One region of the Pseudodesulfovibrio methanolicus genome, then DNA from elsewhere that is predicted to be linked to it. Evidence: riboswitches for the same ligand, from Rfam matches in the RefSeq annotation. Region 1 holds a riboswitch; the other holds the start of a gene.
The links. A riboswitch is a leader RNA that binds a small molecule or an ion and turns the genes downstream of it on or off. The one in region 1 is predicted to bind cobalamin.

Region 1 (4,162 bases):
CGGACCGGCTGGACCGGGTCATCGAGCTGGTCGGCAAGCTCATGGTCACCTACGCGGTCATCGCCCAGGGCGGGGCCACCAGCATGACCCAGATGGCCTCCAGCCTGCGCGAGCTGGACAACGTCATCACCCGGCTCCAGCAGGAGGTCAACGCCATCCGCCTGGTGCCGCTCAAACAGATTTTCATGCCCATGCACCGCCTGGTGAAGAGCCTGTCCCAGAAGATCGGCAAGAAGCTCGACTTCGAGGTCAAGGGCGACGACCTGGCCCTGGACAAGACCATCGTCGAATCCCTGAACGAACCCCTGGTCCACCTGCTCCGCAACGCCGTGGACCACGGCCTGGAGGACCCCGAGGGACGCAAGGCCGCGGGCAAGCCCGAATCCGGCACCGTGACCCTGTCCGCCTGGCGCAAGGGCGACAGCGCCTTTATCCAGGTCAGCGACGACGGGCGCGGCCTGGACCCGGACCGCATCCTGGCCAAGGCGCTGGAAAAGGGGTTGGCCGATCCGGACAAGGAGTACGAAACCGAGGAGATTCTCCAGTTCGTGCTCCAGAGCGGCTTCTCCACCGCCGAGAAGATCACCGACGTGTCCGGGCGCGGCGTGGGCATGGACGCCGTGGTCAACGCCATCAAGGTCGCCCTGGACGGCGAGGTGTCCATCCAGAGCACGCTGGGCAAGGGCGCGGCCTTCACCATCGTCATCCCCCTGGACCGCTCGGCCAACGAGGGCATCGTGGACGCCCTGGTCTGCAAGGTGGGCGGCGACACCTTCATCATGCCCAGCCGCGACGTGGTCGAGATCTACATGCCCCGGCGCAACGACGTGGTCGAGCTGCCCGACGGCCGCGAAACCGTGGACGTGCGCGGCGAAATCCACTCCCTGCTCCGTCTGGCCGACCTCCTGGAGCTGACCCCCGAGATCGACAACATCGAGATGGCCCAGGCCATCGTGGTCCGGGTGGGCGACTACAAGGGGGCCATCCTGGTGGACGAAGTGCTCCGCCAGCAACAGGTGGTCATCACCGGCTTCACCGTGCCGGTGCAGGAGATCTTCGACATCCCCATCCTGGGCTACGGCATGATGGGCGAATCCGACGCCCTGGTCATCGACGCCGAGGAGATGATCCAGCAGTTCCAGGACCGCATTGCCAAGGCGGCCCAATCGTCCTTGACATAAGTGCTGCCTGAAGCATAGTTCTCAAGCTTCAGGTGTCCTTGGACTCAATAGGGAATCCCGTGCGAATCGGGAGCGGACCCGCCGCCGTGACGTCCTGCCGAACCGCTGCCATTCATGCCACTGGGGTTTCCCTGGGAAGGCGGCAGCGGGAGGGACCAGCCGGAAGACCTGCCTGGAGCGCTCACAGGACTTGCCACGGTGGTACGTGGGCTTGCCGCCGAGGTATAGAAGGGAAAATACGGAACCCCCTCCTCTGAATTCGAAGAGGAAGGGGCTTTTTTTTCCCTCACCCGCCCCTTTTGGAGAACACAATGACCCTGTTCAGAAACTCCATCTTCTTCCTGCTCGCCCTGCTCCTGGCCGTCCCGGCCCAGGCCGGGCACCACGACGAGGGCCCGGTCAAACCGGCCATCGTCCTGGCCGCCTTCGGCACCTCCTATCCCGAAGCGGTCAAATCCATCCTGAACATCCAGGCCAAGGTGGAGGCGGCCAACCCCGGCGTGCCCGTGCGCCTGGCCTTCACCTCCAACATCATCCGCCGCATCTGGCAGAAGCGCCAGGACGACGCGGCCTGGAAAACGGCACACGCGGACATCCCGGAGGAGGTCCTGTACGTCAAGCATCCGCTGGCCACCATCGCGGACCTCCAGAACGACGGTTACCGCGACGTCACCGTGCAATCCCTGCACGTCTTCGCGGGGGAGGAGTTCAACGACCTGGTCGCCCTGACCGACGGGCTCAAGGCCATCCGCACCCTCAAGGCCAAGAACATGCCCTTCGCCCGGCTCGCGGTCGGCCGCCCGGCCCTGGGCATGCCCGGCACGGAATACCCCTACACAGAGGACATGGCCCGGGCGGCCAAGATCCTCAAGGTCGACGTGGACCAGGCCAGAAGGCTCGGCGCGGCCCTGGTCTACATGGGCCACGGCAACGACTTCTTCTCCACTGGCATCTATGCAGAATTCCAAAAAATATTGCAGAGCGAATACGGCTACCCGATCTTCATCGGCTGCGTGGAGGGGTACCCCGCCTTCGACGACATGGCCGCCCAACTCAAGAGGGCCGGCAAGAAGAAGGTCCTGCTCAAGCCGTTCATGATCGTGGCCGGAGACCACGCCTCCAACGACATGGCGGGCGACGAGGACGACTCGTGGAAGGTCATGCTGACCAAGCAGGGATATTCCGTGACCACCGACCTGCGCGGCCTGGGCATGCTCGACGGCTGGGCCGACATCTACGTGGACCATCTCAAGGACGCCATGGCCGAGGGCCCGGCGAAATAGGCCCATGACGAACGCCGTCTCCCGTACTCCCCTGCGCAACGGCCTGACCGTGGCCCTGCTCGCCGCCGTGCTGGCCGGGCTGGCCCTGGCCGCCTGCACAATGGGGGTCATCCACATCCCGCCGGGCGAAGTCCTGCGCGGACTGCTGGACGGCCTGCGGGGGGCGGCCGATTCACTGGGCACCACTGCGGCGGGCATTCTCTTCGACGTCCGTCTGCCGCGCATCCTGACCTGCACGGCCGTGGGCTTCGGCCTGGCCGTGGCGGGCGCGGTCTTCCAGGGGCTGTTGCTCAATCCCCTGGCCGACCCGTTCACCCTGGGCGTGTCCTCGGGCGCGGCCTTCGGCGCGGCCCTGGCCCTGCTCCTGGGGCTGGCCTTCCTGGGTCCGGCCACCCTCCCGGTCCTGGCCTTCGCGGGCGCGGCCCTGACCCTTTTCGCCGTCATCTCCCTGGCCGGGCGGGACGGCGAACTGTCCCCGGCCTCGCTCATCCTGGCCGGGGTCATCGTCTCGGCCATCCTCTCGGCGGGCATCAGCTTCATCAAATATCTGGCCGACGAACGGGTCTCGGTCATCGTCTTCTGGCTCATGGGCAGCTTCGTGGGCCGGACCCTGAGCGACGCGGCCCTGGCGGGCTGTGCCGCGCTCGCGGCCTTCGCGGTCTGCCTCTACTACGGACGCGACCTGAACATCATGAGCCTGGGCACCCGCTCGGCCCGGAGCCTGGGCGTGGACACCGGCCGGGTGCGCCTGATCCTGCTCGTGACCGCTTCCCTGGTCAGCGCGGTCTGCGTGGCCGTGAGCGGGGTCATCGGCTTTGTCGGGCTGATTGTTCCGCATCTGATGCGCATGGTCGTGGGCCCGGACAACCGCTGGCTGCTGCCCGCCTCGGGCCTGGGCGGGGCCATCCTGCTCCTGCTGGCCGACACCGTGACCCGCGCGCTGCTGCCCCACGAGGTGCCCATCGGCGTGCTCACCGCGCTCATCGGCGGTCCGGTTTTCTGCTGGATATTCAGTCGCTCCCGGAGGCTCGCCCGTGGATAGCGCCGCCTTCACCCTGCAGGGCCTCGGCTTCGCCTACGGCGACACCCCGGTCCTCCGGGACCTTGACCTGGAACTCGCTCCCGGCATGGTCCACGGGGTGGTCGGCCCCAACGGCAGCGGCAAGTCCACCCTGCTCGGTCTGCTGGCCGGACTGCTCGCGCCGGACCGGGGCGCGGTGCGCCTCAACGGCGAAGACGTCTCCGACTGCTCCCCGGCCCGGCTGGCCCGGCGCTGCGCCCTGGTCTCCCAGGACCAGGCCCTGCGCTTTCCCTTTACCGTGGCCGAGACCGTGCTCATGGGACGGCACCCGCACATCCCCCGGTTCAGCCGCCCCGCGCCCCATGACCTGCAACGCGTAGAGCAGGCCCTGGACGCCATGGACCTCCAGGCCCTGCGGCACCGCCCCGTGGCCGACCTATCCGGGGGCGAGCGCCAGCGCACCGCCGTGGCACGCGGGCTGGCCCAGGAGACCCCCGCCCTGCTCCTGGACGAACCCACCTCGGCCATGGACATCCGCCACGCCATGGCGGCCATGGACGAACTGACGCGGCTGGCCCGAGCGGGCCGCACCGTGGTGGCCGTGCTCCACGACCTGAATCTGGCCGCCCGGTACTGCGACAACCTGGTCATGCTGGACAAAGGGGCGGTTCACGCCT
Region 2 (4,162 bases), 1.6 Mb from region 1:
ATGGGCAAACACGGGGCCTACTCCGTGCTCTCGGCAAAGGCGGCCGACAAACGAGCCAAGGACGGTGTGGCCCCGACGCTCATCGCCATGCGCGTGAACAAGAAAAAGGACACCTGTGAGGGCGTGTTTATCGGCTTCGACTGGGCCAAGTCCGAATCGTTCACCGGCGTGACCAACGCGGACCGCACTCCGCCCGGCGGCAAGAGCAACCCGTTGTTCTTTATCTCCCGCGTCAAGATGTCCTGGAAACTCGCCCAGATGGACATGCAGGACAAGCTGGCCTGCATCAAAGCCCTCGGCCGCTTCAGCGGTCCCGCCGCGCTGGCGGGCAAGGTGGCGGGCGCCGGGGCCGACCCCTATGCCCTCGCCCTGTCCGATTAGCCCGTTCGGTCAACCGCGACCGCTCCGATCCGGCCTGCCCCCGCAGCCCGATCTCCCGCAAAAAGGCTTGGAAGGCAATCCTTCCAAGCCTTTCCTTTGGGCGTTTGCCGAGCGGCCGGGCCATGAGCATGTTGCCGAATCAGGCAAGACGGTCCCGCCTCCTCGCAGACCGGGGTTGCCATGTGACCCGGCTTGATATATCAATACATCTTGATATACAGATTTATCACCGGTTCCCGACAGCGCCGGATGCCGCCGGTCCCAGCTCCAACCGATCTCAAAAAGGATACGCCATGAAAATCATCGACCGCCTCCAGGACAACGGCCCGTCCCTTTCCCTCGAATTCTTCCCGCCCAAGGAGCGGGAGCAGTGGCCGCGATTCTTTTCCCAGGTGGAACGGCTGGCGGGGCTCGACCCGCTGTTCGCCTCCGTGACCTACGGGGCGGGCGGGTCGTTCCGGGACAACACCCTCGACATCGCCGCCGAGATGCATAAACGATTCGGGCTGCCGGTCATGTCGCACCTGACCTGCGTGGGCGCGGAGAAGCGGTCCATCGCCGAGTACGTCGAGCGCCTCCTGGACGCGGGTGTCCGCGACGTCCTGGCACTGCGCGGCGACATGCCGGGCGAGGACAAGGACATATGGAAGGATTTCCGCCACGCCTCGGACCTGGTGGAGTTCGTCCGGCAGGGCTGGCCGGAAATGGGCGTGGCCACGGCCTGCTACCCGGACGCCCACCCGGAATCCCCGTCCATCGACGACGACCTGCGCTGGACCTGCCACAAGTTCAACGCGGGTTCGGACTTCGCCGTGACCCAACTCTTCTTCGACGTGCGCCGCTACCGCGACCTGGTGCGTCGGCTGGAAACCCGGGGCGTGACCGAGCCGGTGCTTCCGGGCATCCTGCCGGTCCTGAGCATGGCGTCCCTGAACCGCATCCTGGCCCTGTGCGGGGCGAACATCCCGCTCAAGCTCTACCTGGAACTCCAGGAGGCAGACCGGGCCGGTGGCGACGACGCCGTGCGGCGCAAGGGCGTTGAGATCGCCCGGCGGCAGATACGCGAATTACTGGACCTGGGCGCACCGGGCATCCATCTGTATTCATTGAATAACGCCGATATCTGCCTGGACATCCTGGCGGGCCTCCCGGAGCTCGGAGGCTGACCGCGGACGGCAGATTCCGGCGAATGATCCTTGCGGTCTCCCCCGGCTTGCGATAGCTTCTGTCTCGTCACGATGTCCTTCAGGTGGCCCACGGGCCATAACAGGGAATCCGGTGCGAAGCCGGAGCGGTCCCGCCGCTGTAAGCCCCATGAAGGTCCGGTCCGAGAGCCACTGCCGCAAGGCGGGAAGGCGGGCCGGGCGGGGAGAGCCAGAAGACCTACCTGAAGCGTTTCTGCCGGATGCGGATCGCGGAACCCGCATGCGGACGAAAATGAAGCCCACCCGATAACCGTCGCCGGGTTCGCGGTTCCGCCGCGAGACCGTTCATCGGCGACAGCGCAGGCAGTTCAACAAACGGCCGCACCCTGATCGTGCGCCGTCCTCCGCGTTGCCTGCAAGAGACGTACATGCCCAGCAAAATACTCAAACGAGACGGTTGCATCGAAACCTGGTCCACCAAACGGATCGGCAACGCCATCTTCAAAGCCCTCAAAGGCAGCGGCATCAAGGACCCGCTGCTCGCCGACCGGCTGGCCGGAAAGGTGGAAAAGAAGCTCAAGGACGTGGACATCCCCGAGCAGGAACAGGTCCAGGACATGGTCCAGGAGGTCCTCATGGAGGCCCGCCTCTACAAGGTGGCCGAGCGGTACATCATCTACCGCGAGAAACGGCGCGAGCTGCGCTCCCAGGACGAGGCGTTCCTGGACATCGCCAAGGTCACCGACGGCTACCTGGACAACGTGGACTGGCGGGTCAACGAGAACTCGAACATGACCCACTCCTTCCAGGGGCTGATCCTGCACATGGCCGGTTCGGTGCAGGCCCGGTACATGCTCGAAAAGTACCCCGAGGAGGTCCGCCTGGCCCACACCCACGGCTACTTCCACATCCACGACCTGTCCTTCGGCCTGGCCGGATACTGCTCCGGCTGGTCACTGCGCGACCTGCTCCTCGAAGGGTTCAACCTGCGCGACCGCTGCTCGTCCACCCCGGCCAAGCACTTTGACGCGGCCTGCGGCCAGATGGTCAACTTCCTCGGCACCCTGCAGAACGAATGGGCCGGGGCCCAGGCCTTCAACAACGTGGACACCTACCTGGCTCCGTTCATCCGCAACGACGGGCTGAGCTACCACGACGTCAAGCAGCAGGTCCAAAAGCTGCTGCACAACCTCAACGCCACCTCGCGCTGGGGCGGACAGTCGCCGTTCACCAACTTCACCCTGGACTTCGTGCCGCCCGCGCACATCGCCAAGGAAGCGGTCATCATCGGCGGCCAGCTTCAGGACTCCACATACGGCGAGTACGCCGAAGAGATGGCCATGTTCAACCGGGCCTTCCTGGAGGTCATGATCGAAGGCGACGCGGACGGCCGCATCTTCTCCTTCCCCATCCCCACGTACAACGTGACCAAGGACTTCCCCTGGGAATCCGAGGAAGGCAAGTTGCTGCTCAAGATGACCGCCAAGTACGGCGCGCCCTACTTCCAGAACTTCATCAACTCCGACCTCAACCCCGAGGACGTGCGCTCCATGTGCTGCCGTCTGCAGATGGACCTGCGCGAGATCCGCAAGAAGACCGGCGGCCTGTTCGGCGCGGGCGACCTGACCGGGTCCATCGGCGTGGTCACCCTGAACCTGCCCAAGCTGGCCTACCTGGCCCACAACGAAGAGGACTTCATGGATCTGGTCACCGAGTACGCCCGGCTGGCCTCGGAGTCCCTGGAGTTCAAGCGCAAGGTGGTCCAGAAGAACCTGGACGCGGGCATGTTCCCGTTCTCCCGGCGCTATCTCAAGAACGGGTTCAAGGGCCACTTCTCGACCATCGGGCTCATCGGCGGCCACGAGGCGTGCATGAACCTGCTGCACAAGGGGCTCGAAACCCCGTCCGGCTCCCGGCTGATGCAGCGGGTGCTCAACCTCCTGCGCCGGCTGGTGGTCCAGTTCCAGGAGGAGACCGGCAACCTGTACAACCTCGAAGCCACGCCCGGCGAAGGCACCTGCTACCGGCTGGCCAAGATCGACAAGGAGTTGTACGCGGACATCCACACCTCCGGCGGCGAGACCCCGTACTACACCAACTCCACCCTGCTGCCCGTGGGCATCAGCTCGGACGTCTTCTTCGCCCTGGAACACCAGAACGAACTCCAGACGCTGTACAACGGGGGCACAGTCTTCCACACCTTCCTGGGCGAGGCCGCCCCGAACGAGGAGAGCGTGAAGAACTTCCTGCTCAAGGCCATGAGCAAGACCAAGATCCCGTACATCTCGGTCACCCCGACCTTCTCCGTGTGCGAGGACCACGGCTACATCTACGGCGAGCACTTCAACTGCCCGACCTGCGACAAGGAGACCGAGGTCTACACCCGCGTGGTCGGCTACTACCGCCCGGTGGGCCGCTGGAACAAGGGCAAGCAGGAGGAGTACAAGGACCGCATCGAATACTCCAGGGAAACCTTCTGCCAGCCCGCATAGGCGATCCGACACCCGATGATACTCGACGCCAACCAGCTCGCCTCCATCAGGCAGCACAACGACGAAGAACTGCGAAGGGGGAGCCGTGCCACGCACGGCTACCCCGCCCGCACCGTGCAGGACCTGCTGCACACCGTCGAGGCC

Region 2: it holds a riboswitch for cobalamin, as region 1 does, so the genes downstream of both, V8V93_RS16310 (ribonucleoside triphosphate reductase) here and V8V93_RS08850 (sirohydrochlorin cobaltochelatase) in region 1, are expected to answer to the same signal.

Annotation. Positions count from the first base shown of each region.
Region 1 covers NZ_CP146609.1:1,888,446-1,892,607, reverse strand. The annotation lists gene V8V93_RS08855 (chemotaxis protein CheA) at 1-1,181, shown strand, start outside; cobalamin riboswitch at 1,195-1,371, shown strand; gene V8V93_RS08850 (sirohydrochlorin cobaltochelatase) at 1,493-2,464, shown strand; gene V8V93_RS08845 (FecCD family ABC transporter permease) at 2,469-3,506, shown strand; gene V8V93_RS08840 (ABC transporter ATP-binding protein) at 3,499-4,162, shown strand, end outside.
Region 2 covers NZ_CP146609.1:3,440,670-3,444,831, forward strand. The annotation lists gene V8V93_RS16300 (FmdE family protein) at 1-381, shown strand, start outside; gene V8V93_RS16305 (methylenetetrahydrofolate reductase) at 675-1,547, shown strand; cobalamin riboswitch at 1,612-1,786, shown strand; gene V8V93_RS16310 (ribonucleoside triphosphate reductase) at 1,955-4,018, shown strand; gene V8V93_RS16315 (hypothetical protein) at 4,034-4,162, shown strand, end outside.